DNA from 3 places in the Vibrio nomapromontoriensis genome. Region 1 is predicted to be linked to each of the others. Evidence: predicted binding sites of a transcription regulator. Region 1 holds the regulator's gene; each other region holds the start of a gene.
What was found. The regulator CRP, encoded in region 1, controls carbon source genes, mostly activating them, when cyclic AMP is high. The targets are predictions, from matches to a motif close to TGTGANNNNNNTCACA.
Positions count from the first base shown of each region.

Region 2: pyrG (CTP synthase) is a predicted target of CRP. The motif match lies at 7,155-7,170, and genes of this name have one in related genera.
Region 3: deoD (purine-nucleoside phosphorylase) is a predicted target of CRP. The motif match lies at 7,754-7,769, and genes of this name have one in related genera.

Region 1 is NZ_JAKJSS010000017.1:97,816-109,036, reverse strand. Features, by position in the region: gene L4D05_RS20400 (hydrolase) at 1-2, shown strand, start outside; gene L4D05_RS20395 (YheU family protein) at 64-276, shown strand; gene L4D05_RS20390 (phosphoribulokinase) at 512-1,381, shown strand; gene crp (cAMP-activated global transcriptional regulator CRP) at 1,626-2,258, shown strand; gene L4D05_RS20380 (DUF1338 domain-containing protein) at 2,327-3,118, opposite strand; gene astD (succinylglutamate-semialdehyde dehydrogenase) at 3,129-4,586, opposite strand; gene astA (arginine N-succinyltransferase) at 4,674-5,693, opposite strand; gene L4D05_RS20365 (aspartate aminotransferase family protein) at 5,776-6,987, opposite strand; gene L4D05_RS20360 (aminodeoxychorismate/anthranilate synthase component II) at 7,380-7,958, opposite strand; gene L4D05_RS20355 (ExeM/NucH family extracellular endonuclease) at 8,128-10,743, opposite strand; gene trpS (tryptophan--tRNA ligase) at 11,008-11,221, opposite strand, start outside.
Region 2 is NZ_JAKJSS010000006.1:110,674-121,894, forward strand. Features, by position in the region: gene barA (two-component sensor histidine kinase BarA) at 1-2,251, opposite strand, end outside; gene rlmD (23S rRNA (uracil(1939)-C(5))-methyltransferase RlmD) at 2,454-3,770, shown strand; gene relA (GTP diphosphokinase) at 3,853-6,075, shown strand; gene mazG (nucleoside triphosphate pyrophosphohydrolase) at 6,287-7,093, shown strand; gene pyrG (CTP synthase) at 7,255-8,895, shown strand; gene eno (phosphopyruvate hydratase) at 8,978-10,279, shown strand; gene L4D05_RS00750 (hypothetical protein) at 10,333-10,773, opposite strand; gene L4D05_RS00755 (Ldh family oxidoreductase) at 11,187-11,221, shown strand, end outside.
Region 3 is NZ_JAKJSS010000008.1:626,286-637,506, forward strand. Features, by position in the region: gene pyrI (aspartate carbamoyltransferase regulatory subunit) at 1-344, shown strand, start outside; gene L4D05_RS10520 (arginine repressor) at 669-1,148, shown strand; gene L4D05_RS10525 (DEAD/DEAH box helicase) at 1,215-2,546, opposite strand; gene L4D05_RS10530 (Lpp/OprI family alanine-zipper lipoprotein) at 3,050-3,298, shown strand; gene L4D05_RS10535 (L,D-transpeptidase family protein) at 3,410-4,321, opposite strand; gene phrB (deoxyribodipyrimidine photo-lyase) at 4,321-5,745, opposite strand; gene L4D05_RS10545 (MerR family transcriptional regulator) at 5,796-6,584, opposite strand; gene L4D05_RS10550 (YbgA family protein) at 6,574-7,527, opposite strand; gene deoD (purine-nucleoside phosphorylase) at 7,857-8,567, shown strand; gene L4D05_RS10560 (transposase) at 8,658-10,226, shown strand; gene L4D05_RS10565 (DMT family transporter) at 10,254-11,144, opposite strand.

The DNA.
Region 1 (11,221 bases):
GATTTAACTTAAGAACTCACGAACTCTGATATACTCTCGCCATCATGAAAGAGAGAGGTATTTATGATCATTCCATGGCAACAAATCGCGCCTGAAACATTGGATAATCTGATCCAAGAATTTGTGTTGCGAGAGGGAACAGATTACGGTGAAAGCGAATTCAGTCTAGCCGACAAACTTGCACACGTCAGAGGCCAACTCGAGTCAGGCGAAGCCGTCATTGTTTTCTCTGAACTGCATGAAACGGTCGACATCAAATTGCGTCACTCGCTGTAAATGTCCCGCCTTTGGACACGCGTCGCGTAATGAAGTGCTATAGTAAGCCTCTCATTATTTGAAAATGCCACGTCGACGATAGCGATGTCCATTGGCGCTAACATCGCGGCACCATGGTTTAAGCTCGAAAGTTTAAGATCTAAGATTTAAGCTTTAAGACTCGGCATCAGTTTCACGATAACTCTCTCCCACACACAGGAAGAGACAATAACTAGAAAATTACACAGGAAGTGTTATGTCAGCCAAACACCCGATTATCGCGGTGACAGGCTCCTCAGGAGCCGGTACCACAACAACGTCAGAAGCGTTCCGCAAGATGTTCAATATGATGAGCATCAAACCTGCTTTCATTGAAGGTGATAGCTTTCACCGCTTTACGCGTCCAGAAATGGACGTAGAGATCCGTAAAGCGAAAGAACAAGGAAAGCACATCAGTTATTTTGGCCCCCAAGCGAATGACTTTCCTGCACTCGAAACCTTCTTTAAAAACTACGGGCAAAACGGAGTGGGTCAATTTAGACGTTACCTGCATACGTTTGATGAAGCGGTCCCTTACAATCAAATGCCCGGGACTTTTACGCCTTGGCAGGATTTACCAGAAAACTCCGATGTTTTATTTTATGAAGGTTTGCATGGCGGCGTCGTTGATGGTGCAATCAATGCCGCTCAGCATGTTGATCTACTGATTGGCATGGTACCTATCGTCAACCTTGAGTGGATTCAAAAGTTCGTACGCGATACGCGTGACAGAGGTCACTCTCGCGAAGCGGTGACCGACTCAATCGTACGTTCAATGGATGACTACCTAAGCTACATTACCCCGCAGTTTTCGCGCACTCATATCAACTTTCAGCGCGTACCGACTGTCGACACCTCAAACCCACTCAATGCCAAAGGAATCCCAAGCCTTGATGAAAGTTTTGTGGTCATTCGCTTACGAGGGATAAAAAATGTCGACTATCCTTACCTGCTTGCCATGATAGATGGATCGTTTATGTCACGTCACAACACCATTGTCGTGCCTGGTGGAAAAATGAGCTTTGCGATGGAATTAATCGTCCGACCTATACTACAGCAGTTAATAGAAACAGGGAAAATAGGTTAGTTTTTTGCGCCTAAACTTAGATGATTTTTTATACCGTGATCATGTGCACAGTTTTGTATAGAAAAATGGTCTGATGACACGATTAAAATCAAGAAAGTCCGCGCAAAAAAGGATACTATTTCTTTGAAACAGAAGATCGCTTGCGCCATCTTCAAAGTGCTTTTATGCTAGTAAGTCCTAACACAATGGACTTGCTATTATATATGGAAAGCAGCAAGCATACCCTGCAGAGGAAGTAAGAAATATGGTTCTAGGTAAACCTCAAACCGACCCAACGCTAGAGTGGTTCCTTTCACATTGTCATATTCACAAGTACCCTTCAAAAAGCACGTTGATTCATGCGGGCGAGAAGGCAGAAACACTTTACTACATCGTAAAAGGTTCTGTTGCTGTACTTATTAAAGATGAAGAAGGCAAAGAGATGATCTTGTCTTACCTTAACCAAGGTGACTTCATCGGTGAACTAGGCCTATTTGAAGAAGACCAAGAACGTACAGCGTGGGTGCGAGCTAAATCACCTTGTGAAGTGGCTGAGATTTCATTTAAGAAATTCCGTCAACTTATCCAAGTTAACCCTGATATTCTCATGCGCTTATCTTCTCAGATGGCAAGTCGCCTACAAGTGACAAGCCAGAAAGTGGGTGACCTTGCGTTCCTTGACGTAACGGGTCGTATTGCTCAGACGCTACTTAACCTAGCGAAACAACCTGATGCAATGACTCACCCTGACGGCATGCAAATCAAGATTACTCGTCAAGAAATCGGCCAAATCGTTGGTTGTTCTCGTGAGACAGTAGGACGTATTCTTAAGATGCTGGAAGAGCAGAACCTTATTTCTGCTCACGGTAAGACTATTGTGGTCTACGGCACTCGTTAATCGACGCCTTTAGATACTCAAAAAGCCACCGCAAGGTGGCTTTTTTATTAGACGTTAACTCTGATAACCTATTGATGCGTGCTCTCAAAAATCTTATCGGCTGACGCTGCGACAAAGCCTTGATAATACTTGTTGTCGTTCATTTTGTAGCGCTTAGCAAATTCATAAAAACCACCAGGTATCTGCTGTTCCCCATCTGAAAATGATACGCCCACTTTGTCTGCCATCGTCGAAGATTGCTCAAGAAGGACCTCTGGCGATCCTTTCACTTCACCACCAGACTCATTGATATCAAAACCTGCTTGGCGCAAATAGTTATTGACCTCACTCACTTCTCCAAAACGATTAAGCTGATTCACACTAACAGTAAAGTGGTTGGCACCAAAACCATGTGCAGCAAGCCAAGAAGCATACTCACTCTCTTTGGCTAACGTTTGATAATCGTCATAACTGAGCGCCCACATACGTCCACCAAACAGAAAGTCTTCAGCGGCCAACTGCAAGTTATCTACTTGGCTAACGAGTTTTGCCACAATGGCTTGCAGCTCTGCTGAGCACTGTTCAACGCGAAGCTCACTAATAAACACTTTCGGCAATGACTCATCACTATGTTGTAGGTGAATCGCAGACAGTTTTTTCGCTGCAAAGTCATACTCACCCGCTTGTTGATAACCAAGCTTAAGAAACGGTTTTGCCAATATTTCAATGCCCACGGGCGAGAGATTAAAGGTACGCAACGCGATATGATCATTGATCAGTGCCTCCCCCTCTTTCAACAACGCCTGTACTTTTGCTGCTGAAGGACATAATCGCTGAGTGTAGTCTTGCCACAACTGCTCAAATAATTGTTCTGCCGTCATCTTTTGCTCCTTAAAGATCGAGACCTGGGCTTAATGTCGCAGGCAGCACTGTTTGCTCCCCTTCCATCGACGCCATCGGGTAAGCGCAGTAATCTGCCGCATAATAAGCGCTTGGTCGCAAGTTACCTGACGCACCCGGACCACCAAATGGTGCATCACCACTTGCTCCGGTTAGCTGACGGTTGCGATTCACAATACCTGCGCGAATATGGTCAACAAAATACAGCCACTCATCATCATTGGTTGAAATCAGGCCCGCCGATAAACCAAATCGAGTGTCATTAGCAAGCTCAACAGCTTGTGGTAGCGTTTCGTAACGCACAAGCTGCAATAATGGGCCGAAGTATTCTTCATCCGGTAACGTCGCTATTGCCGTGGCATCGATCAAACCTGGCGTCACAAACGCGGCCTGTAATTGTTTCGATTCCACTAAGCTCTTGCCACCTAGCGATTGCAGCGCCGCTTGTGCCTGAATAATATGCTGAGCAGCCTGCATGGAAATCTGCGGCCCCATGAAAGGCGCAGGCGTGGCGAATGGCTCATCAATCCGAATCTTGGCTATCGCGGCCACTAATGCGTCAACAAGTTGGTCACCTTTATCGCCAAACGGCACATACAAACGACGTGCACAGGTACAACGCTGTCCGGCACTAATATAAGCAGATTGGATAATAGTGTAGACCGTCGCATCAAGCTCACCATAAGCGTCACTCACAACCAACGGGTTGTTGCCGCCCATTTCCAAGGCCAACATTTTGTCAGGCTGACCGGCAAATTGACGATGTAATACGTGCCCAGTATTCGCGCTACCAGTAAACAACACCCCATCAATGCCTTTAGCGTCAGCCAAAGCAATGCCGGTTTCTTTACCGCCTTGCACAAGGTTAATCACACCATCTGGTAACCCAGCTTCTTGCCAGAGTTGCATGGCAAGTTCACCCACTAACGGGGTTTGTTCTGAAGGCTTAAACACCACGGTATTGCCAGCCAATAATGCCGGAACAATATGTCCATTAGGCAAATGACCCGGAAAGTTATAAGGGCCAAAGACCGCCATTACTCCTAAAGGACGATGGCGCAGTACAATTTGATTACCCGCAGCCTCGCGCTGCGAACCACCCGTTCTGTCATGGTACGCTCGGATTGAGATGGCAATTTTACCTGCCATTGCCCCAGCTTCCGTTCGGGTTTCCCATAATGGTTTGCCCGTCTCCTTGGCAATCGCAATTGCAATATCTTCACTACGAGCCTTGAGTTTTTCCGCAAACGCCAGCACCACCGCTTCACGCTCTTCAAACGAGCGTTTTTTCCAGCTCACAAAAGCGAGTCTCGCTGCGTCGACAGCAGATTCAACTTGCTCTGGTGTGGCAGACTGCCCCTGCCAAATCACCTCATTGTTGTACGGCGACAGCGAGTGAAATTGCTCACCCAGTCCTGCGATCCATTGTCCTGCGATCCATTGCGTCATCGAAAATTCCTTAACCTAGTAAATAGTGAAGAGCCTGCATCTCCATATTGTGTCGTGATAAGTACGACAGAGATGCAGCAACGCGCGTTATTGCGCCAACATACGAACCATATCGCCTTCAGAAAGGTTCAAGGCGTCAGCGACATCAGGTGCCAGCAATACATGCTGACTTTCAGCGTCATAGGCCGCTTTTGCCGCTGTCGCTCTAAAGTGTTCAAATGACGTATTGGCAATAAGGTAATCTTGCGAACTAGCATGCTCGGCAATAGTGACCTTGGCGCGGAATGAGTTACGAATCGCCTGAATGTTCTGTAGGTCACACTCCACCGTCGGACCTGCATCAAAAATATCGACATAGTTACGACACGTGAAGCCTTCTCTTTCCAATAACTTTAAAGCGGGTCTGGTATTGTCATGCACTTGACCAATCACCGCTTGCGCCTCTTTGCTTAACAAGTTGACGTAAATCGGTAGTTTTGGCATTAAGTCCGCAATAAAGCCTTTCTTACCGATACCCGTTAAATAATCCGCCATAGTAAAATCAATGGAGAAAAAGTGCTCTTGCAGCCATTGCCAAAATGGCGAGTTACCTTCGGCATCAGACACGCCGCGCATCTCGGCAAAAATGGTTTTTGAGAAACGATGCGGGTGTTCAGCCATCATTAAAAAACGAGATTTCGACATCAAGCGGCCGTTAAGCCCCGCTCGATAATCAGGTCGTAAGAATAATGTGCAGATCTCACTACAACCGGTGTAGTTATTGCCAAACGTCAGCAATTTCACCACGTTATTCACGCCTAGCTTCGGAGAGGAGTGCACCACTGTGCTGATATGATAGGAGTAAAATGGCACATCCCAACCTATCGCCCCTTCGATACCCGTAGTACCAGCCACCTCGCCAGTGTCACGGTCATAGCCCACCATCAGGTAGCCTTCGTCCGTCGGCCCTGAGACGTCCGGCTTACTAAAGCTGTATTCTGAGTGAGTAATGCGATTGGTAAGAAGCTCTTCATTAACAGGAAGAGAGGTAAAGCCGTGACCAGACTCAACTGCACAAGTGTGCAGGGCATCATAATCCGACATCGTAATAGGACGAACAACAAGCATCAATAATCCCTCCGACGCAAACTCTCTTGGTACATCCACACCCAAGAGAGCCATTTAAATACGAGTTAAATTAGAGTACCCGTTAAACGAGAGTACTGATTGCCTTATCTAACTTCGCTAAACCTGCTTCAACTTCTTGCTTGGTGATGACAAGTGATGGGGTAAAACGAACCACGTTCATTCCCGCAACGAGTACCATTAGGCCCTGCGCACCTGCGGCCACTAATACATCACGTGCGCGCCCTTGCCACTGTTCATTCAGTGCTGCGCCGAGCAATAGCCCCTTGCCACGAATTTCGCTAAAGATATCGTATTTCGCATTAATGGCTTCTAATCCTTCACGGAACCATGCCTCACGCTCAGCGACACCCGCTAGAACGTCAGGAGAAGACACCACATCCACTACGGCTTCAGCAACAGCGCACGCTAGTGGGTTACCGCCATAGGTTGAACCGTGCGTACCCACTTTCATATGCGCTGCTAACGCTTTTGTCGTTAACATCGCACCAATAGGGAAACCGCCGCCTAGCGACTTCGCCGTGCTAAGAATATCTGGCGTAATACCTAGACCTTGATACGCGTAAAATTGTCCAGTACGACCGTTGCCAGTTTGTACTTCATCAAAAATCAGCAGCGCGTTGTATTTATCACAGAGCTCACGAACCGCCTGTACGAATTCAGGTTGTGGCGAAATAATCCCCCCCTCACCTTGCAGTGGCTCCATCATAATGGCGCAGGTCTTATCCGACATTTGTGCTTCTAGAGCGGCAATATCATTATAAGGAACATGCTTTACATCGCCGGGCTTAGGACCAAACCCATCGGAATACGCCGCTTGTCCACCTACGGTAACGGTAAAGAACGTTCGACCGTGAAACCCTTGATTAAACGCAATGATCTCTGATTTTTCCGGACCATGTACATCCACAGCCCAGCGACGAGCCAGTTTTAATGCTGCTTCATTGGCTTCCGCGCCAGAGTTAGCGAAAAACACGCGTTCAGCAAAACTGACGTCGGTTAATTTTTTTGCTAGGCGCAGTGCCGGTTCATTCGTCATCACATTACTTAGATGCCAAATTTTATTCGCCTGCTCAGTCACAGCATTGACCATCGCAGGGTGACAATGCCCCAAACAACTCACCGCGATACCACCAGCAAAATCAATATACTCATTACCTTGCTGATCCCATACGCGTGCACCCTCACCCTTAACCGGGATCATTTCCATTGGGTTATAACAAGGCACCATTACCTCATCAAACCATTCACGGGATACTGTTTTTTCCATTGTCATAACACGTTCCTTTTAATTACTGCGCATGAGAAAAGGGGGCATCATATTCACGTTAGGTCTATTACAAATATAGAACGAACCTTCACGCTTTCTAGTGAAGATAAAACTTCTCACCACTCCTCATAGATGCAGCATTGTATTTACAATTATTTAACTAACACAATAGCAGAAAATGCTTTTCCACCATCAATCTACTTAATCAAGGTATAAGCCAATGAGTATTTATGCGTTATTTTTGAATTTAAATGAAGTGTTTTTTCATGATTTATCAAATAAATGAACAGGGAGGGCACTGTCAGCCATCCACATCAGAATTAGCGAATAGTTTTGCATCTTCATAAGTAAAACTAATGACGGATAAGAAAAGATGAAAGGGTGATCTTGATCAGAAACTAAGCGTGTAAGAAATTACTCAATAGCTCATGACCTTGTTCCGTTTTGATGGATTCAGGGTGAAATTGTACGGCATGAATGTTCAGCGTTCGATGTTGGTAGCCCATAATTTCATCAAATTCACCATTAGGTAGCTCAGTCCACGCGGTAACATCGAAGCAATCTGGGAGCGTATCTCGCTTCACGATCAGTGAATGGTAGCGGGTGACAGTCAGCGGATTATTGAGTCCGGCAAACACACTGCGGTTGTTGTGCTTAATTGGCGAGGTTTTACCGTGCATCACCTGACGAGCACGAATAACGTCGCCGCCAAAGACTTGAGCAATCGCTTGGTGCCCCAAACATACCCCAAGAAGTGGTAATTTTCCGGCAAAATATCGGATAGCATCCAGTGAAATTCCGGCTTCATTCGGCGTACAAGGGCCCGGAGAAATAACAAGGTGAGACGGGTTAAGTGCTTCAATACCGGCAATATCAATATCGTCATTGCGCACGACCTTAACGTCTACGCCCAACTCACAGAAGTACTGAAAGAGGTTATAGGTAAAGGAGTCGTAGTTATCAATGATGAGTAGCATAGCGCTCGCTGTAAAATTGAATTTGCCAAAAATAAGGCGGTATTTTGCAACAAGATGACAGAAAGGCAAGTAAAAAGAGGAAGAAAGGCAGCAGCAAAGCCTATAACGACTTTACTGCTGGTCGGTGTTGATGTTATTTACGTCGGTGTTGATATTGTTTATGTCGATATTAATGCTGTTTGCGTCGGCGCCATCCCATCACACCCATGATAGAAAGCCCTATCAAGCCTATGGAGCCGCCATTCATATTCAAGTCAATCACCGCCGGATCATGATCAGATGAACGATAATGATCGAGATACTTAGGTAAGTCCCCTTTGTACTCGTCGTTGTAATCAAATAGTGTCGATTCTGCTGCATTTATGTGCCATTCCGTCGCATCAACCACGCGCTTGCTAAGACTTGGGCTAATTAAGATATGATCCAGAGCACCGACCTCGTCATTGTATGAATAACTCCAACCTTGAGGGTGCATCTCTGAAAGCACATTAATGTAACCATAGTTGTGAGTGATCACCGCCCCTTCATCGCCAAACTGCTGCGCTTCACCAATAAAGGTATTGCGCGCCGCACGAATCGATTTGCCGTACGTCTCTTGGCTATAATCAGTCAAAATTAACAGTGGGTCTTCTTTGCCGTAAGCATTAAAGTCCCCCAACACAATTTTATGCCCTTCAATAGCCATTAACGCCTCACCGAGCGCCACAGAGGCTGCCACTCTAAACTGCTCACAAGCGCCTTGCTGATCCAAGTCCTGTCCCCCTTGACCACCAGCAGATTCAGGCGCTGCATCTTCCCAGCATTTTGACCCTTTCGATTTAAAGTGATTCACCGCGACCGTCAGAGTTTCCTTGCCACCTTTAACTTTAAACGTCGGTGCTAGTGTGTCGCGTTGATAGTTCTTGCCGTCTTCAATAACCTTACCGTTATCATCAAGCACTTCAGGTGCAACCTGACGAGGCATTTCAAACACATTTACCTGCTTAAGCTTCACCGCCTTCGGACGATAAATCACCCCTGTGGTAATCGCATCCGTCCCGACAGCATCAAGGGCATCAATCTGGCCATCTTGATTGCTATCCACCGACACATAAGCATAGTGCTGCTTTTTATACTCAAGCTGCGCGTTTAACTCCTTCACTAATTGCGCGATAGCCCCGTTGTCGCCAAAGCCATTATTTTCGATTTCCATCAAACCAATCACGTCAGCATCAAGTTGAATTAACGCGTTAATGATCTTTTGCTGCTGCGCAGTAAACTCTTCGACTGTGTTAGCACCACGATTGCCGCCAAATCGGTTTTCATCGCCACCAAAAGGAGAAGTGAAATAGTTAAGGACATTAAAGGTTGCCACGCGTAAATCGGCTTTATTCCATGGCGATTCATACAGTTCTGGCGTCATCGTTCTTGGGGTATTACGCACAAAGTTATCACTAGCGATGGTATTGGTCACAAATAGGCGATAGTCACCGTAGCTATAACCAATCACACCTTCGATGCCAAACAAGGTGTCATTAATACGCACGTAGTCTTCTGTACTACCATCTTGATCAATATCACTGCGACCAAATTCTGGGTAGTAAGGGATTTCACCATTCGCAGCTGGACTCACCGACTCAACATAAAGACGGCGCGTTGCATTGTCTTCACTTTGTGCCTTCGCTTCACTAGAGCCCGCCGCATATTGCTGGTTGGGGTGTAAATTCACTCGCTCATGAGCCAAAACCATATTATTGCGACGCGCGGAATAATCATAACCAAACGTGCGGCTTACGCGCATATCCAATGCTTGAGGTAAACTCACCAACATCCCTTCATAACGCTCAAGCGTTTGCTCAAAGTTTTCGTCGGAATCTATCACTTCAACTGCCGTTGCCGTTGGTGCCGCTTGTTGCCCCAGCTTATGCCAATCTCGCTCATTTAATTTCAACTGTGTTTGGCTATAGTATTCTTGGATATTGCCTCTCACGCATACCACATCGCCCGCGGAGAGCTCCGGATTCGCCTGAGTATAAACAAACAGACCATTAGAGGTCAGGGGATTGTGGTCATCCTCAAGGGCTTGCAGATAGAAGCCCTGATTCACGCCAGTAGTAACGGCAGACACAACACCTTGTACAAAATATTGCTCAGTCGTTATGTACGGGTAACCGCTAATGTAAGGCGAATGACTGCCTTCTCCTTGAATGCTTTGTATTGGAGTAAACGTCGGCTCGATACCATTGTCGAGACATTGAAATGCTTGCGGTGGCAATAGCGTATCTAACTGTCCCAAGCCACTAAAATCGTCACTGGCAAGTGTTGCCCATTGCTTAGGTTGATAAGATACTGAAGGTTGCTGATAAGGCTGATAACGAACCAAAGTTTTATTTTGACCAAACAGCTCTCCCATCACGCCAATCATATCAACTACTTGCTCTTGATTATCGAGCAGTGCGATAGGATCATCACCGTTAAAATTTAACACTTGGTTCGCCGTTGTCACGGTAGCGATATCCGTTACAGCCGCGCTAGCCTTGGCATTAGCAAACACCAGTACAGATTGAGCGGGAATCGTATAGCCCGACAAATCCAACGTATTCCACGTCCCGTTACCATTGGGAGATTTGGCGAGCTGATACCCAGAAAGTGACACCTCTTGGTCACTGCTATTAGCTATTTCGATTGCTTTGTTATATCCACTTCCTTCCACATATTGCGAAAGAAAAATATCCGCGCTCGCGCCTCCACTCAAAATGGAAGAAATCACTAACGCTAACCACTGCTTTTTATTTGTGCTTGTCATTATTCACCTCGAATTAACTGGCAATGCTGTCCTTGCCTTTTTGCACATTGTTGAATATGAGAATGTGTATTTTCGAGACGAGTGTTGTCATTTTTATTGCAAATGGGTAATTAACATACAGATAACTGAGATGGGCATCTCATTCGAAATCGAAAGTATTGAGGGTGTGCCAAACTATAAACAGAAATAGTTACCAAGAAATAAAAAAACGCCTGTGCACAAAGCACAGGCGTTTTTATTCATTTATCCGGTTGCTGTTGTCGGCTATGGACGAGTCACGAAGCCAACCGCTTTGTAAGCTTTCGCCAACGTCACCGCCGCGCGCTCTGAAGCTTTCTCCGCACCTTGACGCATTACGTCATCCATATAAGCGCGATCCGCACGAACACGCTTATATTCGTTCTGGATTGGCTCTAGCATCGCTACCAAAGCTTCACCTACGTCTTTCTTAAATGGACCATACATTTCTACGCCAGCA
Region 2 (11,221 bases), on a different contig from region 1:
CACTCATTGCGTGGGCGGTGACGGCGACAACGGGCGTTGCACTGTTTAGGCTCGTCTCTTTAATAAGCTTACAGGCCGTGACGCCGTCCATATGCGGCATTTGAATGTCCATCAGAACAATATCAAAATGTTGCGCTTGAGCTTTCTCTACCGATTGTTGGCCACTAGAACAAGAGACGACGGTTTCCACGCGTTCAGATAGCAGCGCGGTAATCAATTTGAGGTTGGCTGGGTTGTCATCCACCGCCATGACATTGAGAGGGCGTTTTTCCGTCGACTCATAGAAGACAGGCAGCACCGGATTGACGGGCTGTTTATCTACTAACGCTTGCATCAGACGCTTACGGGCAAGCGGCTTCGTTAAACACTGCACTTCATGGGTTTGCATTAGGTAATCTGACAGCGCCAATTGAGTGCTAGCGGTACCGATAATGATGTTAGAGGTAGAGCTCTTGCAGTGCTTAATCCAACTCTCAATGGTGGTGAGTGGAATTTCTTCATTGGTAGGTAAGCACAAAATAATGTAGTCGAAGGCTTCAAGTCGTTCAGGTAGTGTCGAACGATAGGTGACCATCACCCCTTGGTTGGTGAGATTTTGTTGCAATACCGAGGCTGCTTGCATGTTAGGTTCCACCAACAGCAAACGCTTATTATGAATAATCATTGGGTCTACAGGATCAATCATTGGGATTTCTGTAGAATGTAATCTGATGGTAAACCAGAAGGTAGAGCCTTGGTGTAAGCGGCTGGTGAGGCTGATTTCGCCACCCATCTGACCAACTAATTTCTGTGTAATGACCAATCCTAGTCCCGTTCCGCCATAGCGGCGAGAAATGCTAGCATCAGCCTGACTGAAGGCTTGGAAGAGCTGTGCTTGTTGCCTTTCGGAAATACCAATCCCTGTATCTCGCACCATAAATTGCAGTTCTACACGATCTTCTTTTTGCGATTTTAACTCGACACTGATATCAATGTTGCCGCGCTCAGTAAACTTAATGGAGTTACCAACTAAGTTGGTGAGAATTTGCTGAATACGCATAGGGTCGCCGACCAGTCCATTTGGCACCTTAGCATCGACTTTAAGCGTCAGTTCTAGACCTTTCTCATGCGCACTGGTGGCTTGTAGCGCCACCACTTCTTCTAGGCTATCTTGGAATTCAAATGGAATGTTCTCGAGTGCCAGTTTACCCGCTTCTAGTTTAGAGAAGTCCAAAATGTCGTTGATGATATTAAGAAGGTTATTGGCTGATTTTTCAATGGTTTGCAGGTAGTCGGTTTGGCTGTTAGACAGCTGGGTTTTTAGCATCTGTCGGGTGAAACCAATCACGCCATTGAGTGGCGTTCTTAGCTCATGGGACATGTTGGCAAGAAACTCTGATTTCACCCGTGCGGCTTCTTGTGCTCGTTTTTTAGCAATATCAAGCTCGACGTTTTGGATCTCTAGTTGTTCTAATGTTTCGCGAAGATCCGATGTGGCTTGGTCGATACTGTGCTGCATTTCAACATGGTATTCGGACAGTGACACGGCCATGGCATTGATACCATTCTTTAGTGAGTCGAGTTCACCATGCATTTTTCCTTCAATTCGTACATCTAAGTGACCGCGACGAATTCGGTCGACCATGTTTTTCATATGAGAAATTGGGCGCGTGACATCGTGCATGAGTCGATAGGCGAAAATACCAGACAGAATTAGTCCTAAAATAAGCACTAAAATGGCTGAGAAGACCTCTTGATATTGTTGTAGCCGCAGTGAAGATAAATCGAGTTCAATCGCGATGTAGCCTAATGTTTTACTGGTGGAAGTCAGCTGTCGCGTATCTGAGATTAATTGACTTTCTGCCAATATAGGCGCCCGTAAAATGAGTGTGTTGTCATGAAACTCAGAAGAGCTTAGGTAGGGGATAGGCTTATTTTTTGGCAGCATTAACGAATTGAAATTAGGATGAAAGTTCGAGGTAACGAACAGTTCGTGATTGGCATCAAAGACGGCAATACTGCGAACAAACTTAGAATTCTTTCGATGAGCGTAGCTAATGAGACGCCGAACGGACTCGCGACTTTGCGCCATGACACCCTGTTCACTGGCGATGGCTAAGGGTTCAATAATGCTTGCTCCGGCATTGAGTACTTGAGACTCAAGGTCGTGATAGCGGTTATAAGAAAAAAAAGCACTCAATAAAAGCCCAATAATGAGCGTGGGTGCTAGGGTTAGAGTTATAACGCGAGCGCGAAGGCCGTATCTTGTCATTTTAATTCGAAGTCATAATTTGCTGGGAGTGATTACATCTACTGAGTGGATATGGGACAATACCCAGTACTGCATCCCCTAGGATGTCGTAAGCTTAATCAAAGCAGCGCTGTTCGACAATCATTCAACCAAAGAATAGTGAAACTCTAACAAATTTTTGTAGTGCAGAGCGTTTCTGCACGGCTAAATACTGGAAATAGGCATGGCACGTTTTTTTAAACCGACAAAGCAAACCGCATTCTCAAAGAAGCACCAAGAAATGGTGATCGCACGTTTAGATCACCACGGCGCAGGTATCGCCTATCAAAATAAAAAACCGGTGTTTATTGAGGGAGCACTTCCAGATGAAACGGTTTTAGTGCAGCTCACGGAAACGAAAAGTAAGTATTCTAAAGCAAACTTGATTAAGGTGATTAAGCCCAGCGCACAGCGAGTTAAGCCACTATGCCCACATTATGAAGCGTGTGGTGGGTGTACTCAACAGCACCTCTCTTTGGACGACCAACGTCAATATAAGCAGCAAGCGCTGTCGCAATTAATGAGCAAGTTTGCTGGGCAACAGTTGTCACTGTCTGATTCTGTTATTGGGGCGGGAACGGGGTACCGTAGAAGAGCTCGTTTGAGCCTTTACGCTGATAAAGTGAAAGGGCATTTGCAAATGGGTTTTCGCCGCAAGCAAAGCAAACAACTTGTCGAAATTGATGGCTGTCCGGTTCTCGATAGTCAGCTTAATGCTTTGATCCCTGAGTTCAGAGCATTGTTAACGAGCTTCCAGCATCCTCATACTCTCGGTCATCTTGAGTTAGTGATGGCAGACAATGGTCCTGTTGCAGTGTTACGCCATATGCAGCCGTTGACCGAGGGAGATGAGCAGCGTCTACTGCAGCTGGCAAAAACACACGATTTGACCTTATACCTCATGCCAGAAAGTGGTGTACTAAATCGAGTCCATGGTGATGTGGCGCAATATCGTGAGACTGGCGTAACGCTCCCTTTTCTACCAACTCACTTTATTCAGGTTAATCAAAATATTAACCAAGAAATGGTCGCGCAGGCCCTGAGTTGGTTGGCACCGACAAAGCAGGAACGAGTACTGGATCTGTTCTGTGGGCTTGGTAACTTTACGCTTCCACTGGCAAAATTATCCCAGCAAGTCGTTGGTGTGGAAGGTATCCAAGATATGGTTGATTGGGCAACGAACAATGCTGCGTTAAATAAACTCGATAACGTTGAATTCTATCAAGCCAACTTGGAAGAGGCGTTGACGAACTCGCCATGGGCTGAACAAAAATTCGACGCGATTTTATTAGATCCTGCCCGTGCAGGGGCGACTGGCGTGATAGATCAAGTTTCTGGACTTGGAGCAACGCGAGTGCTTTATGTTTCTTGCAATCCTGCTACCCTTGCCAGAGATAGTCAGAGCCTTATTGCACAAGGCTACACGCTTAAGAAACTCGGTATGATGGACATGTTTCCACAAACTAGTCATCTAGAGTCGATGGCATTGTTTGAAAAATGACAATTTTTGAATGATCTCTAACGCAGATCATGGGCTAACTGGGATAGGTTAGTTAACTAATAAAACTAGGAAGAACAAAGTAATGGTTGCGGTAAGAAGCGCGCATTTGAACCCTGAAGAACAGTTTGAGTTAGCGAGTTGGATTGCTTCACTAAAGCAAGATAAAAATATCGCTACGCGTCTGAAAGAAGTTTATACCCAATGCGAAACTCTCGTAGAAGGCAATGAACAAGGGTCCTTGTTGTTGTGGCGTGGTAGAGAGATGATTGAAATTCTCATCACCCTTTCGATGGACAAAGCCACTCTCATTACAGCTTTGCTGTATCCGATAGTCTCTAACGGGTTATTTGATAGGGAATTACTCGAAGAAACCTACGGAAAAGAAATCCTTAAAATGATTGATGGCGTTGAAGAAATGGCCGCCATTGGTCAACTTAATGTGACTTTAGAGGGTTCCGCTGCCTCGGGTCAGGTTGATAATGTCAGACGTATGTTGTTAGCCATGGTTGACGATTTCCGCTGTGTTGTCATCAAGCTGGCGGAGCGTATCTGTAACTTACGCGAAGTGAAAGATGAGCCGGATGAAGTAAGAATCGCCGCAGCTAAAGAGTGTGCCAATATTTATGCGCCGTTAGCTAACCGTCTCGGCATTGGTCAATTGAAATGGGAAATTGAAGACTACGCATTTCGATACCAGCACTCCATTACCTATAAAAAAATCGCTAAGCAACTAGCTGAGCGACGCATTGTCCGTGAGCAATACATTAAAGACTTCGTCGATGACTTGACTGATGAAATGCACCGCTCGCAAATTCTCGCTGAAGTCAGCGGTCGGCCGAAGCACATTTATAGTATTTGGCGAAAAATGCAGAAAAAGAGCTTGGACTTTGATGAGCTTTTTGACGTACGTGCGGTCCGTATCATTGCTGAGCGCTTACAAGATTGCTATGCGGCGTTAGGGGTAGTGCACACCAAGTACAAACACCTACCAAGTGAGTTTGATGACTACGTCGCTAATCCAAAACCCAATGGTTACCAGTCTATCCATACCGTTGTGTTGGGGCCAGAAGGTAAAACCATTGAAATTCAGATCCGCACCAAGGAAATGCACGAGGATTCTGAGCTAGGCGTTGCTGCTCACTGGAAATACAAAGAAGGCAGCAGCACAGCTCGAAGTGGTTACGATGAAAAAATCACTTGGTTGCGTAAGCTACTGGATTGGCAAGAAGAAATGTCCGATTCTGGTGAAATGCTGGATGAGGTTCGAAGTCAGGTTTTTGATGACCGAGTGTATGCCTTTACACCACGTGGTGATGTGGTCGACCTGCCTATGGGTGCCACGCCACTGGACTTTGCCTACCATATCCACTCAATGGTGGGTCATCGCTGTATTGGCGCGAAAGTAGCAGGACGCATTGTTCCGTTTACCCATCAATTATCGATGGGCGATCAAGTGGAAATTATCACCCAAAAAGAGCCTAACCCTTCTCGAGATTGGTTAAACCCGACATTGGGCTTTGTTCATTCTGGTCGCGCACGAGCGAAAATTAATGCTTGGTTCCGTAAGGAAAGTCGAGAGAAAAACCTAGAAGCTGGACGAGATATCCTTGAAGTTGAATTAGCAAAAATTGGGGCGACATTGAAAGATGCCGACCTGTATGCGTTAAAACGTTTTAATGTGAATACGCCAGATGAGCTGTACGCAGGTATTGGTAGTGGGGACCTGAGGATTCATCAGGTTATCAATCACATCAATGCGTTGGTCAACAAGCCGACGGCGGAAGAAGAAGATCAAAAAGCCCTAGAGAAACTCAAAGAGTCGGAAACGAAAGCCAGTCAACAGAGCCGCCCTCATAAAGATGCGGTTGTGGTTGAAGGGGTCGATAATCTCATGACTCATCTCGCGCGTTGCTGCCAGCCTATCCCTGGCGATATTATTAAAGGTTATATCACCCAAGGTCGAGGCATCTCTGTGCACCGAAGTGACTGTGAGCAACTTGAAGAGTTGAGTCATCATGCGCCAGAGCGAATCATAGATACGGTTTGGGGCAGTGGTTTTGTTGGCTCCTACATTTTAACTATCCGTGTTGAGGCGTTGGAGCGAAGCGGATTATTGAAAGATGTCACGACATTGCTCACCAATGAGAAAGTGAAAGTCATCAGTATGAAAAGTCGCAATGACTACAAGCGTCAGTTAACCATTATGGATTTTGACCTTGAACTGAATAACATTGAAGTCTTGTCTCGCGTGACCAATCGCATTGAACAGATAAAAGATGTGATGAAAGTGAAGCGCTTAGGGTGATTTGTTTAATAGGGGGCTCGTTTAAATCAATGACTCTCTGTCACCCTATGTAGGAAATGACAACATTGTTGAAAAAGAAAGGGTTGGTTTTCCAACCCTTTTTATTCGCCTATCACTTGCTTTGTCATAGGTGGGTACTGTCATTAACTGATGTCGAAACAACCTATTTTGAATTGAATATTCTAGTAAATACATTGTTCAGGAACTTAATATGACTCAACCCGTCGAGCAACTTCTCAGCATCATGGCGCAGCTTAGAGACGAAAAAAAAGGCTGCCCGTGGGACAAAAAACAAACCTTTGACACCATAGTGCCTCATACCATTGAAGAAACATATGAGGTTGTAGATGCGATCCATAATCAAGACTGGCCTAACTTGAAAGAAGAGCTGGGGGACCTGTTGTTCCAAGTAATCTTCTATAGTCAGATGGCAAAAGAACAAGATCTGTTTGATTTTGATGATGTGGTGAAAGGGCTTAATGACAAGTTAACAAGGCGTCATCCCCATGTGTTTAGTGATACCGAATTTGCAGATGAAGCTGCCATTGATGCCAATTGGGAAGCTGAAAAACAGAAGGAAAAGGCAGAAGTAGGCAAAACAGAACAAAGTATTCTAGACTCAATACCACAGTCGCTACCTGCCCTTTCAAAGGCCAATAAAATACAAAAGCGCGTCGCTAAATTTGGTTTTGATTGGGGCGCTTTGGCGCCTGTCGTCGACAAAGTTCACGAAGAAATAGATGAAGTCGTGCATGAAGCGATTCAGCTTAACGTGGATGAAGATAAGCTTGAAGAAGAGATAGGCGATTTATTATTTTCTGTTGTGAATCTTTCTCGGCACCTAAAGTCCGATCCCGAAGTTGCGTTAAGAAAAGCGAACAATAAATTTTCGAGGCGTTTTAAGGGGGTTGAAGCGCGTGTTTCAGAACGCGGTAAATTGCTTACAGACTTTACCCTACAAGAGCTTGACGGCTTTTGGAATGATGTTAAAAAACAAGAAAAATCGACCGAACTGTGATGCACTTCCCATTCGAGTTAGTTTCTAGAATTGATTTGAAGCAAAAAATAAAAATTTTGAATGTGATAAGTTTCACGTTGTGGCGATAAAGGGCTTCTGGTATATTTTCATCCCGTCCAGAAGTAATCCATTTCCCTCATTCAACCAATTTCAGGTTAAACATGACGACAAATTACATTTTTGTTACTGGCGGGGTCGTATCCTCTCTAGGTAAAGGTATTGCAGCAGCATCGCTGGCAGCAATTTTAGAAGCTCGTGGTCTTAAAGTGACTATGATGAAGCTTGACCCTTACATCAACGTTGATCCAGGCACAATGAGCCCGACTCAACATGGTGAAGTGTTTGTCACGGAAGATGGCGCGGAAACGGATCTTGACCTTGGTCACTATGAGCGTTTCATTCGTACCAAGATGACCAAGCGTAACAACTTTACTGCTGGCCGTGTTTACTCTGATGTTCTTGCTAAAGAACGTCGTGGTGATTACCTAGGTGCAACGATTCAAGTTATTCCACACATTACTAACGAAATCAAAGATCGCGTGATCGCTGGTTCTCAAGGTCACGATGTCGCTATCGTTGAAGTTGGTGGTACTGTTGGTGATATCGAATCTTTGCCATTTATGGAAGCGATTCGTCAGTTAGCCGTCGAGCTTGGTCGTGAGCGTGCAATGTTTATGCACCTAACTCTGGTTCCTTACCTAGCGGCAGCAGGTGAAGTGAAAACGAAACCAACTCAGCACTCTGTAAAAGAGCTTCTGTCGATTGGTATTCAGCCAGATATCCTTGTTTGTCGTAGCGACCGTATTATCCCAGCGAACGAGCGTAAGAAAATTGCTCTTTTCTGTAATGTTCAGGAAAAAGCCGTTATCTCAATGAAGGATGTAGATTCTATTTACAAGATCCCTCAGCTTATCCGCGCACAAGGCCTTGATGACCTTGTCTGTGCACGCTTTGGTATTGAAGCACCAGAAGCTGACTTGTCTGAATGGGAACAAGTTATCTACGAAGAAGCCAACCCAACGGCAGAAGTTGTGATTGGTATGGTAGGTAAGTATATTGAACTACCAGATGCTTATAAGTCAGTGAACGAAGCACTGAAGCACGCAGGTCTTAAGAATCGCCTGAGTGTGAAAATTAAGTACGTTGATTCACAAGATGTTGAGTCTAAAGGTGAAGAAGCACTAGCAGGTTTAGACGCAATTCTTGTACCTGGTGGCTTTGGTGACCGTGGTGTGGAAGGTAAGATCCGCGCGGCACAATTCGCTCGTGAAAACAAAGTACCTTACTTGGGTATCTGTTTAGGTATGCAAGTCGCACTGATCGAATACGCGCGCAACGTAGCGGGTATGGAAGGTGCACATTCAACAGAATTTAACAAAGAAACAAAATACCCTGTGGTAGGCTTGATCACAGAGTGGGTAGACGGCGAAGGTAAAGTTGAAGAACGTACTGAAACGTCGGATCTAGGCGGCACGATGCGTCTTGGTTCTCAGCTATGTCACCTTGAAAAAGGCACAAAAGCGTTTGAGCTTTATGGCAATGCGAAAATCCATGAGCGTCACCGTCACCGTTACGAAGTGAACAACCTCCTTCGTCCACAGATCGAAAAAGCAGGACTTAAAGTTTCTGGTTTGTCAGCAGACAAGAAACTGGTTGAAGTGATCGAGAACCCAGCTCACCCATGGTTTGTAGCTGCGCAGTTCCACCCAGAATTCACTTCGACACCTCGTGACGGCCACCCATTGTTTAGCGGCTTTGTGAAAGCGGCGGGTGAGTTCCAACGCGGATCAGAAGATAAATAGTAAAAGGATACGGGCGGCTGCGAAGGTTATGCGGCTGCCTTTAAATTGACATTAAATTTTTATTTATTGAGAGGAAACATCAATGTCTAAGATCGTTAAAGTTCTAGGTCGTGAAATCATCGACTCACGTGGTAACCCAACTGTAGAAGCTGAAGTTCACCTAGAAGGCGGTTTCGTTGGTATGGCAGCAGCTCCATCTGGTGCTTCTACTGGTTCTCGCGAAGCTCTTGAGCTACGTGACGGTGACAAATCACGTTTCCTAGGTAAAGGTGTTCTTAAAGCAATTGAAGCTGTTAACGGCCCAATCGCTGAAGCACTAGTTGGTCAAGACGCGAAAGCACAAGCTGACGTTGACCAAGTAATGATCGACCTAGATGGTACGGAAAACAAATCTAAGTTCGGCGCGAACGCTATCCTAGCGGTTTCTCTAGCGAACGCTAAAGCAGCAGCTGCTGCTAAAGGCATGCCTTTGTTCGAGCACATCGCTGAGCTAAACGGCACTCCTGGTCAATTCTCTATGCCTCTACCAATGATGAACATCATCAACGGTGGTGAGCACGCTGATAACAACGTTGACATCCAAGAGTTCATGATCCAACCAGTTGGCGCAAAAACTCTTAAAGAAGCGCTACGTATCGGTGCTGAAGTATTCCACAACCTAGCGAAAGTACTTAAAGCTAAAGGCCTAAGCACTGCAGTGGGTGATGAAGGTGGTTTCGCTCCTAACCTTGAGTCTAACGCTGCTGCTCTAGCTGCTATCCAAGAAGCTGTTGAAGCTGCTGGTTACGTACTAGGTAAAGACGTTACTCTTGCTATGGACTGTGCAGCTTCTGAGTTCTTCGACAAAGAAACTGGCAAGTACAACATGAAAGGCGAAGGCAAAATCTTCACTTCTGAAGAGTTTAACTTCTACCTACAAGACCTTGCTAACCAATACCCAATCGTATCTATCGAAGACGGTCTTGACGAATCAGATTGGGCTGGCTTCAAGCACCAAACTGAACTTCTAGGCGACAAGCTTCAACTAGTTGGTGACGATCTATTCGTTACAAACACTAAGATTCTAGCTCGTGGTATCGAAGAAGGCATCACTAACTCTATCCTAATCAAGTTCAACCAAATCGGTTCACTTACAGAGACTCTAGCTGCAATCAAGATGGCTAAAGACGCTGGCTTCACAGCAGTTATCTCTCACCGTTCTGGCGAAACTGAAGATGCAACTATCGCTGATCTAGCGGTAGGTACAGCTGCAGGTCAAATCAAAACTGGTTCTATGAGCCGTTCTGACCGTGTTGCTAAGTACAACCAACTTCTTCGCATCGAAGAAGCTCTAGGTGAGCGTGCACCTTTCAACGGTCTAAAAGAAGTTAAAGGTCAAGCGTAATCGCTTAATCGTTAACGGATTTTAATGAAGCCGCTCCTAAGGAGCGGCTTTTTTTATATGCTTTTGTGCCTGATTGCATTACTAATGATATTCACAGCCCCTTCAGTGCTGATAAAGTCTTGCTTTATCGAGTTCTCCTGACGAAAACATATCGTAAAACCATTCTCATTCTTCAGCTCATTTTCTATTTCAACCGGTAGCTCACAGCGAATCATTTGGTCGTTTCCGCGAATACATGCATATTTTGTGTACGGTGTGAGCGCGACCGTGCTGCCATTCGCTAGGGCAATAGAAATTTCACTATTGCATGTTTCGATGGCCTTACTGAATTCAATGATGAAATATAGTACGTGGTCATTCGCGGTTTTATATAAGTTGACAGTATTGACGAACTCAAGATTACAGTGAGCCTCTGCAACAAAGCCATAATGGTAGTTGTTTAGAACCCAATACCCGGCTTTCAGCGTTCGACGATCGTAATGCAAATTTGTCATAAATTTCTCCCTGGTTAATGACATAAATTCAATAGTTAAGTTAGGTAACACTTTTCAAATCTGACAATATTCAATAAATGTGAGTAAGTGAAAAAACAACTCAAAAGGAAGTTACTGTCATGAGTAATTGACAGGCTTCTGTGAAGATTTGAATTTTCAGTGAAATAGGTTTGTGTATAAGTTTAAATTATTGATTGTATTGGGTTTTGTTTGGTGTCTTAATGCTTTTTAATTATGAGTGATGCTATATTTTTAATCGGAATGTCACAAGAGAAATGAGGCAAGTAATAAAAGAAACATACATAGTGCTAGAAGAGGTGGCTCCAGTATGTTACTTCTTTGATTACTTATATCGAATAGACTAAAGCCAGTTTCATAGAAAACGAATTTCCACTAAATTAGAGGACATCACCATGGCTAACGTAGCAAGCCCTACCACTACATTTGA
Region 3 (11,221 bases), on a different contig from region 1:
GGGTCACCATTGGCCTCAATCTTCCGTCATCGGCACTAGGTGCCAAAGATATCATTAAAATAGAGAATATTTATCTGACCGAAGATCAGGCGAATCAGCTTGCACTATATGCTCCTCAAGCTACCGTTAATCAAATAGAAGAGTACAATGTCGTCAATAAGCTCACGCTTGAATTACCCCACCAAATTGAAAGTATATTTCAATGCCCGAACAGTAATTGTATTTCACATGGCGAACCAGTTGAAAGCCGCTTTTATGTCGTAAATAAGAACCGTGATATTCAATTAAAATGTCATTATTGTGAGAAAGTATTCTCTCGAAGCATCGTAAAAGAGAAAAAATAATCCAGATGGCTTAATGTTGATTATGGATATTTATCCTAAAAGCTGAATAAATATCCATTTCAACACAAAAACAGAGAATATCAATAATGTTAACTCACCGTCACTTATTAATAACCATTAAGTGTTAGAATACCAGAAGATCTACAAAGTCTAGGAAGCTAAGATCAGATGATACGGTTGCAAAGCACTTTAATTAAAACAGACTATTTGGCTAGATCTGCATCCGGACTTCTTGGCTTCATATAAAAGATTTTCTCACTCCAAGGGCTTGGAGTGTATCACGACAAGGAAAGGTTCGTTCATTCCATATAAGAAGGAGTTACTATGAACGAGACTCTTGAATTAACCGAAGCCGATGACAAAACACTCACGGCTGCGTGCAAGAAACTATTACAGCAACAGAGCTTTACGACCCAGAATAAGTTACGAGAAGCCTTAGTCAGTATCGGCTTTGTTGGAATAAGCCAATCCACCGTATCGCGATTGCTTTCCCAACTAGGGGTCATAAAAGTCCAAAATGCATGTGGTAAAAAAGCATACTGCTTAACCGTCGAAAATGCGCCAGTACGCGTTGAATCTTCTATCTCATCGCAGATTGAATTTATTACCCACAATCAAGCTGTCGTGGTCGTCAAAACTCACCCAGGTAGCGCTCAACTTATCGCTAGACTGGTCGATATCGACCCCCACAACGAGATTTTGGGTACTGTCGGTGGTAATGATACCGTACTTGTCATCCCCAAAAGCGTCTCGGAGATTGATAAGTGTGAACAGATCGTACGAATTCGGTTAGGGGTACAGTAAGATCATCTATAGAAACAAGCTATAGATACCACTCATAAAAAAAGCCTCTAACGAGGCTTTTTTTATTTATTCAGATTCCGGTGTTGGTTTCGGCTTTTTCTTTGGAATAAAGACCGAATCACCCACTGCTACGTTTTGGTAGAACGCTTTATCACGCTTAACAGGCTTCTTAGTGCCCGTTTGTTTCTTCTTCTTCTGAGCTGGTTTTGCTGCAGTGTTCTTAGCAAAGGCAGGCTTACGCGGACGTAACCCTTTAAATTTACCTTTTAAACCTTCTAGTTCAGAGAAGGTAATGTCTTGCTGTAAGAAAGCTTCGACACGCTTCAAGCTGTCCCAGTCTTTTGGACCAACCAATGAAATGGCGTCACCCTTGTTACCCGCTCGACCAGTACGCCCAACACGGTGAACATATTCCTCGGTATGCTTTGGCATATCAAAGTTGATCACGTGCGTAACGGTATTAATATCGATACCACGTGAAGCCACATCCGTGGTCACTAGGATCTTAAAGACATGACGCTCAAACTGACTCATGATGTTGTTTCGTTGAGTTTGGTTTAAACCACCACTTAGCGCCACAACTTTCAGTTTTTTCTCATTTAGCCAAGTTGCCAATCGCTCGGTATCCGCGCGAGTCGCGGTGAAGATCATGACTTGTGTGTAGTCTGCTTCTTGTAAAACACGCTCCAAAATAGCTTCTTTATGATCTAAATGATCACACAAGTAGAATTTTTGCGTAATGTCTTTGTGCTCTTCATTAGAAACACCGACTGAAATACGCTTAGGAGCATTAAGCATTTCATTCGCGATCTCATTCATTTCCGCATGATCAAGCGTGGCAGAAAACATCAATGTCTGACGACGACGATGCTTCGCCGCGCGATGAATACGCATAAGTTCAGGTGCAAAGCCTAAATCCAACATGCGGTCTGCTTCATCCAGAATTAGTGTTTCTAAACCATCAAGAAACAATGAACGATGTTCTAAATGGTCAGCAAGTCGTCCTGGCGTCGCAACAATAAATTTAGGATAGCGACGTAGAGCTTTCACTTGATCGTTAAAGTTTTCGCCACCTAAGATCAGGGTCGCGTCGTAAGTTAATCCGCCCAACATCGCTCTTAACTCGCTGTATACCTGCTTTGCCAATTCACGAGTTGGCGCTAAGATAACTGCACGTGGGTCCTTTGCTGAAAAAGACTTACTCTTCAAAGATTTGTGAAGCATAGGCAATACAAATGCCAAAGTCTTACCTGAGCCCGTTTTCGAAGACGCAATCAGATCCTTACCCGCAATTGCGACTGGAATCGCCTGCTTCTGGATATCTGTCGCTTTTTTGAAGTCATAGTGCTTCAGATTCTTCAATAAACGGTTATCAAGACCAAGATCTTTAAATTGCAAAGGTTATACTCCTAACGAGGTGGGACGAACTAAAAAATTAGGGGCGCATAATACATGATATTTACCCTTGCCACCAGCATATAGCCAAATGACATCAAGATGCAGGATTAAGCGTACCCAGATGAGTCTACAACAAGAATCTTTTCTTCACTTTGATGTGACTTGTATATAATGCATATCCACGCAAAACCCTGAATGGTTCCCAATCATGTAGGCCCATTCTGATATACATTACCGTTCCAAGGTTTTATCCTTACAATCGCCTTGTAAACAATGTGTTAACGTCAAGAAGCACCGAGGGCGTGATATGCATCACATTTCGATGATATCTCAGTTTCTCATAAATAAGACAAACCAACTTTAACGTTAAAATCGCGTAATTTTTTGGTTTTTCTGACTTTTAAATAGTTTGCGTTCTTAAAATAAGGCACTAAACTCAAAAATAGCCTTATTGCCTAGATGTAGCAGGGCTGTTTGAAATAATAATCCTCAAGGAGCTTATAATGAATAAAGTGTTAATTGCAGCAGCAGCATCGTCGGTTCTACTACTAGCTGGTTGTGCATCAGGTCCAGACGAAGCAACAACAGCAAAAATGGACGATCTAAACAATCAAGTAAGCCAACTAAGTGCAGACGTACAAGCACTTAAAGATGAAGTTCAAATGGGCAACAAAAACGCTATGGCTGCGCAAGAAGAAGCTTCTCGTGCAAACGAGCGTATCGATAACATCGCTCAGTCTTACACTAAGTAAGCAACACAGATAAATAAAAAACACCCGCTATATGCGGGTGTTTTTTTTCTTTCAATCTGGAGCTAATACTAAACACTGGCCTACTAGCGCTTCATACTAACAATACGATGACTATTCAAGCGCTTCCATCGGTGGTACCACTTCAACGGGAACACCATTTTGCGCCAACACAACGGCTTTAGCGATTCGGTCAGAAATCCCATACTCTTCTAACCACCATTCTAGTTCTTGTGGAACTAACATGGCTTTTTTCGTGCCATCACTTCTCGTCAATGGCTCATGTGCTTCAATAAATACACTTCTGTCTGGCTCAAGGGCGACTTTAATTGGCTCATCGATAACGCGAACTTGCAGTCCAACTTTCGCTTCATTAAACAGCCAATCAATATCTTTGGGATCCATACGGATACACCCCGCGCTGACACGCAAGCCGATGCCAAAGTCTTTATTGGTGCCGTGAATCAAATATGATCCCGTCCCATACGCTAAGCGCATAGCGTAGTCCCCTAGCGGATTTTCTGGACCTGCAGGTACAACGTCAGGGAGTTCAATCCCTTTCGCTAAGTAATCCTTACGTATTGACGCAGGAGGTGTCCACGTCGGGTTCTTCCGTAGTTGGCTGATTTTAGTCGTCATTTCTGGCGTATCTTGCCCGATTCGACCTATACCGACGGGGAAAATGTGGACGATATCTTTTTCTGGCTCAAAATAATAAAGTCTTAGTTCCGCAAGGTTGATGACAATTCCTTTGTATTCCACCTCTGGCAATATCGTCTGACTTGGGATCGTCAAGACATAGTCTTCGGGAGGTAAAAACGGGTCAACCCCCTTATTTGCTGCCATTAAAGACAAAAAACCAACGTCGTATTGCTTCGCAATATCAGACATCGTTTGCCCAGCGACAATACTGTGATACCGAATTGTCCCAACCAAGTTACTGCCATCTTCTGGAAGCGCATAGGTGGCAGCACTTATCCATTGTGAGAAGCTCAGACAAGCCGCTAAAATCGTCCTACGATACATCAATGTTGATCCCTTGCTTCTTTATATACGCTTAAGGTTATCTCTCTTTGTGTCTTGTGATCAACTATCGGTTCAGGATATTCCAACTTTTGAAACGCTTCCCACCTCCAAGGTTGATGAATATGACGATTTGGCACCTGGGCGAGCTCCGGAATCCACTGACGAATAAACTCCCCCTGTGCGTCAAAACGCTCGCCCTGGCGAATAGGGTTAAAAATACGAAAGTAAGGCTGTCCATCACACCCTGTAGATGCACACCACTGCCAACCCCCGTTATTTGCAGCGAAATCCCCATCCACCAGCTTGGACATAAAGTAGGCTTCACCCCATCGCCAATCTACGTGAAGATCCTTGATTAAAAAGCTTGCCACAATCATACGCAACCGGTTATGCATCCAGCCTGTAGCATTAAGTTGACGCATTGCCGCATCAACAATGGGATAACCTGTCACACCATTAGTCCATTGTTTAAAGACGTCTTCACGCCCTTGCCAAATCAGTTTTTTTTCCCAGCTAAGGTAGCCATGACGACGACTTAATTTAGGTTCAAAGTTCACTAGGTGCTGATAAAACTCTCGCCAAATTAACTCACTTAGCCATACCTCGGCACCTTCTGATAATGACGGTTCTTGACCATCGGACATTGTCGCATCAAGATAAAGACGAGCCACACATTGTCTGGCTGAAAGCGCCCCTATCGCTAAATAGGCACTAAGTTGGCTCGTCCCATCCATCGCAGGATAATCTCGATCCTGATGGTAATACATAACCCTATCGTGACTAAATGTCCGCAACCTATCTATGATGCTGTCGGTATCCACCGGCAGAGGTAAACTCGACACCAGTGGATAGCTAAACGGTACATTCGACGCATACCGATAATGAAACGGAGCATCGGTAGGGACGGAGACTATCGGCTTGCGAACTCTGGCTAGTGTAAACTGCGCTTTCCAAGCATTTTTGAATGGCGTAAAAACTTTGAAGTTTTGGCCTTGTTTATTTAATACACTGCCCGGCCGAAGTATGCATTTGTCATCAAATGAACAAACCGTTTTACCATGCTGTTTAAACTGTTCTGACAGCGCAGAAATTCTATTTCTTTCATTAACTTCATAATCAAGATTCAAGAATAGCTCGGTCACACCTAGCTCAATTGACAATGCCAGCAACCACTCATTAGCCCGTTCAAAATTGTCACACTGATGATAGAGCAACGGTATGTTCAATAGCTCAAGCTCTGTATTTAGCGCCTCCAAGCGCCTGCGAATGAGATCAGCCTGAATCGGCGCCAAGTCATGCTGCGCCCACTGCTGTGGTGTCGCTATAAATACGGCTATTACTGGTGTCTCGCCATCAACAGCTTGAATTAAAGCGGTATTATCGATAGTTCTTAGATCACGATTGAATAACACTAATCGTTTCATTGAGCTCTCCTAAAGCGTTGAGTTACTAGGCTTAGCGGTCACATTAAACATCAAATTAAATGTTCTATAACAGGTGAAACATAAACCGGAACACTATGGTTGGCTCGCTGCTCTCTTATCACAGAAAGATGCTTTTCCGATAAAGACTTTTCCGCAAATAAGTGCACCCCATGATACGCAGCGATCACCTCTTCATTGAATAAGGCTCCAATATCATCAACACCATCTAAAAATATCACTCGCCCCTCTTTTTCAACGAGTCGGGCGTAAAAAAGCCAAGCAAAAAGGTTGCCTACCGTGTCCAAATTAACGAGAAGGTATTGATGTTTACCGCCCTTTTTTGACTCAGCTTGGATCATCAGTAACAACTGATGAATGAGTAAGGTGCGAAATAACGCATATTGCAGCGACCGTTGACCCATTTTGACAAAATCTATCGCCATCAACACCGGGATAACACATTGCGTTTCTACGATATCCAGAGGGTACTCTTTCAAGACAAAACGGAGAATTTTTCCTACCTCGTCACCATCTAATAAGCTTAGAGCTTGAAGTAGTTGCTCCACTTCATCAAGGCGCTGAGACGGTTCGTGCTCCGTAGGTAAAGTATTTGACGCCAACAAAGCTTTGACTTTGCCAATGGATACCCCTTTTGCAAGCCAACCCTGGACACGTTTAATCGTCTCCACATCTTTTTCTGTATATAAACGATGCCCTTTCTCTGTGCGCTCTGGTTGGACAAGATTATAACGCCTCTGCCATGCTCTTAGAGTGACGGGTTTTACCCCAGTCATCTGTGCAACGTCTCGAATGGCGTAACGAGCATGATTAAAGCCCATAACGCAGACGCATTTCTTCTGGGTGAGGCTGCAAGAACCGTTGCGAAGCAAGATAATCATCAGGGTATGCACGGAGATAGTGCTTTAACAAAGTGAGCGGCGAAAGCAAAGGCAGTAAGCCTGTACGATAATCGTCTATCACTTGTGCCAGTTCACGCTTTTCATCTGCATCTAACGCTCGCTTAAAATACCCTTGAATGTGCATGAGGACATTAGTGGCATTTTTACGAGACACTCGGTGCTTCAGTCCTTCCATCAACCCCAACCGATAGGCTTGGTAAAATTCATCAGGAGCGTACTCGTTTTGATGAGCAACCAATCTACCTAGCGTTTTATATGATGTCGGGTTATGAGCCATCAACGTCAGTTTGTAACGGGAGTGAAAATCAACAATTTTCCCCGGAGTAGGCTGACCTTGCATAGACTGGTAAAAATCATTTAGCCCAAACACGCGAGATATAAAGTTCTCTTTAAGCACAGGATCATTCAGCCTGCCGTCCTCTTCTACGGGCAACCATGGCATTTTCTTCATCAAATGTTCGGTATACAAACCAACCCCATTCGCTTTGGCATGACCAACGGTATAGACCTTCACTCTCTCCATCCCACAGCTTGGAGACTTAGCACATACGATATACCCACACATCTGGGTATTTTCCAACTCAGCGACTTTGCTGTGAGTGAAGGCCAACATACCGTCCGTATGATCCTGAGTTACATCCTTCGTTTCTACTAACCTAATTCGCTCTTCATTTGACATTAAACGAATGGTTGGACGGGGCACAGGGAGCCCCATCCCTACCTCAGGACAGACAGACACAAACGAAAAATACTCCCTCAGCTCTTTGTTTACATAACTGCTTTGCTTGTGACCTGAATCGAAACGTACGTTTTCACCCAATAGGCAAGAACTGATTCCAATAGTGATGACTGGCTCATTCATGAAGTTCTCCTTGTGTTTAAAGTGCGCTCGCATACAAGCAAAGACACAATGAAATAAGTGATACAAAAAATTGTTCTGTACAATCTTACGTAGCGCTTGTGTAACAGTTCACTCATGCAGCACTTTTTTTCTTCAGCACCTAGGATTACTCAGTCAATCGATTGCCCTTTCACTTTCAACAGATTTAGTTATCATGCCAACTTAGCTAGTAACATTAAAAGAAAAATGTGATTAAAATCTCATAGAAGCCTTATTATTAGAGCTAATATTCATTTCAACAAAGAATGATTACATTCAACAGAATTCGTTAAAATATTAGGAGCAATACCATGGCTACCCCTCATATCAATGCAAACCCGGGTGATTTTGCTGAAACAGTCCTGATGCCAGGCGATCCGCTTCGCGCTCAATATATCGCTGATACGTTTTTAGAAGACGTAGAAAAAGTATGTGATGTGCGCAATATGTTTGGCTATACCGGTACTTATAAAGGTCAACGTGTTTCAGTTATGGGCCATGGCATGGGTATCCCATCTTGCTGTATCTACGTTCACGAGCTCATCAAAGATTTCGGCGTTAAGAACGTGATTCGAGTAGGCAGCTGTGGGGCGGTACGTGACGATGTTAACCTAATGGATGTCGTTATTGGCATGGGCGCATCAACCGACTCAAAAGTTAACCGCATCCGCTTCAATGACCATGACTTTGCTGCTATTGCTGATTTTGGTCTCTTAGAAGAAGCCGTAAAGCAGGCCCGTAGCCAAAACGTTCCCGTTAAAGTGGGTAATATTTTCTCTGCTGACCTGTTCTATACACCAGAAGCAGACATCTTCGACAAAATGAAACATCTAGGTATTTTAGGTGTGGATATGGAAGCGGCCGGTATCTATGGCGTTGCCGCAGACTTGGGCGCAAAAGCACTGACTATTCTTACGGTTTCCGACCATATTATCCGTGGCGAGAAATTAAGTTCTGAAGACCGTCAAAAGTCATTTAACGAAATGATGACTGTCGCGCTAGAAACTGCCATCAACCTATAAATGTTAAAAGCCAGTTCAACGCCTGAAGTTGCACTGGCTTTTTTTAAAACTGTTTTTATGAACCTTTTTCACAAACCTTAGGGGGTGAACGTGTCAGAAGGCAAATTGCCGCTGGCCGCGAATGGATTACAGCTCAATTTTTGTAAAACATTGGCGTGTGACAATTTTGGAAAAAGTGATGCAAATCTTTATATTTTGCAACACAGTAATCCTAAGCGACCTGCGATGGTATGCCGAGAATGTGGTGCGTTTCCCCCCCTACTTAACAACCAAGAAGTCCTCTGCGAGCTAAACCGCTTGCGGCTGACTCACGACGATGGACTGCCAGCGTGTAAAGATAGCCAATGCGCTAACTTTGGTCTTTCGGTCGATACCCACAAAGAGCGTTATCACGCTTTTGGGTTTAGCGGTGATCGGCAGCGCTACCGATGTAAACTGTGCCAAGGGACATTTGTCGATAAATGGTCTGGATCCAACAAAAAAATTGAGTTTCAAGAAGCTTTGCTAGCGTTCTTATTTACCGGTTACTCCGTCAGAGAAATCTGCCGTAAACTCAGCATCAACCCTAAAACGTTTTATGACAATATCGACCAAATCGCGAGTCGTTGTCGTAGAAAGCTCGCCCATATTGATGCGCGCTGGTTGAATCATGCGAGTCATTATACCCTTGCTTCAAGTTACCAAAGTCTGCAACCCGCTAGCCATAACGGTGTTTTTTGGTTCGCAACCTGTGACGTAAATTCTGGCTATGTACTGTGCCAGCACACCAATTACACATTAAAAAGCACACCCAGTACCCAACTTGATCACGATGCCTATCAAAAAAATGCCCAGTTTCTGCCTCATCAATATGTCGCGGAAAATTATGGCAACACAAATGAGCGCACCGAAAGCGAGCGAAGCCCTAAAAGTCGTGTTAACAACACTCCAGTAGAAAAAACACCCACTAGCATCAAAGAGCGTATAGATATTAACTATCAGAATATTCTAGCAAGAAGCAACGTTGAAGACCCTTTGGGCAATTTTTCTAAGTTCCACTACCCTAATACAGGCACGATTATAAGGGCTCCCTACACTTCCTATGCGCATTACCTGCATATTTCACAAATGATAGGTAACGAAAAACCATTAGCTATCTTTATGCCTCAAGACCCAGTGCTTCGCTCAGCTGCATTAACGGTGTACCTTGAACGTATCAAGAACGACAACGTCGATCTGCTATACGTGATGCAAGATCCCAACTGGGATAATAGCGGGCTGTCAAAAACAACCGATATTGCTCTTATGGGCTGGTGGCGTGATCGTTGGGCTATTGCGCACCAGGCTAGTGGAGCCAGCAAGGGGTTATGCTATCTATCATCCGCGAGTGATTCTCTGTCAGGCACAAACTCTTCGTCAGATAACGTGGACGATACCAATTATTGGCTACAGGTGGCCTCAACTGAGAGTGTTGAATTTTACCAAGCTCGTTTCCAATTGCTATTTGAAAGCTTTATTAATGAGCCAAGACGAAAATTAAGACCGGGCGGTATTATGCCGCTGCTCGACATCTTTCGGGCTTGGCATAACCTCTGCTATCAAGATAAACAAGGGCTCACAGCCGCTCAAAGACTGAATGTCTGTGAGGCCCCTATGACGTTAAAGCAGCTACTAGAATAAGTGGGGTATCTTTTTAAAACACAACGTTTAAAGAAAGAATAACGATACCCCAAACACCGCGAATAAAGTACCAACAACACTACGACGGCTGATCTTTTCGCCACGGATTGTGTAGATAATTAAAATAAACAGTGGGCTGGTGGCAATCAATGTTTGTGCGATTGCGGGGTTAGCGTGTTTCAACGCCACTTGCTGTAACCATAACGCCAAGAATGTGCCGACAAAAATAGCGGCAAGTAACCACAACCAGTTGTTACGGTTCATCCTCGTACACTGTTTTTTGATGGCAGAAAACGGTTTCTTTTCGACAAACCCTACCACCATAGCAACAGCCGCAACGCCTATCGTTAAACGAATTAATGCCCCGAGTAAGGGTGGCAAATCACCTTGTACCAAGGCAAAATGAGAAATCACCACCCCAGATGCCTGACAAATACTTGCCAATAATCCAAAACCAATCCCTTTTAAATCATAGCCCTTTTCTGCACTATCATTAGGTTGAAATACCACCGACGTCACAGCAATCGTTGTGATAAGAACACCGAGCCAACTTTGAAGTTGTAAGGCACTGCCCAAAAAGACCAATGCCAAAACCCCTGATAAAGGCGGCGCTAACGATTCCAGTAATAGTGTCTTATTTGCGCCGATTCGCTTAAGGGCTGAAAAATAAGCGCTGTCTCCAATGGCAATGCCTATCACCCCAGAAATACCCAATATCCATAAATAGCTAGGATCAATCTCCACGGCCGGCATCTCGGTAAAAGGCAGCACCATAAGCATCATCAACGAAGCAATCGAGCCTTTGATAATATTTAGCTGCATAGAGCTAAAATGATGACTAAACTGGCTGTAAATCCAAGTCGCGACCGCCCAAACTATGGCAGCACCAATCGCTGCACTTTCTCCAATAAAAGTCATCAAATTCCTCTTAAATCATCATTTATCTGTTGCACAATACATAAATATAACAAATACTTAACTAGTTGAATTATTTC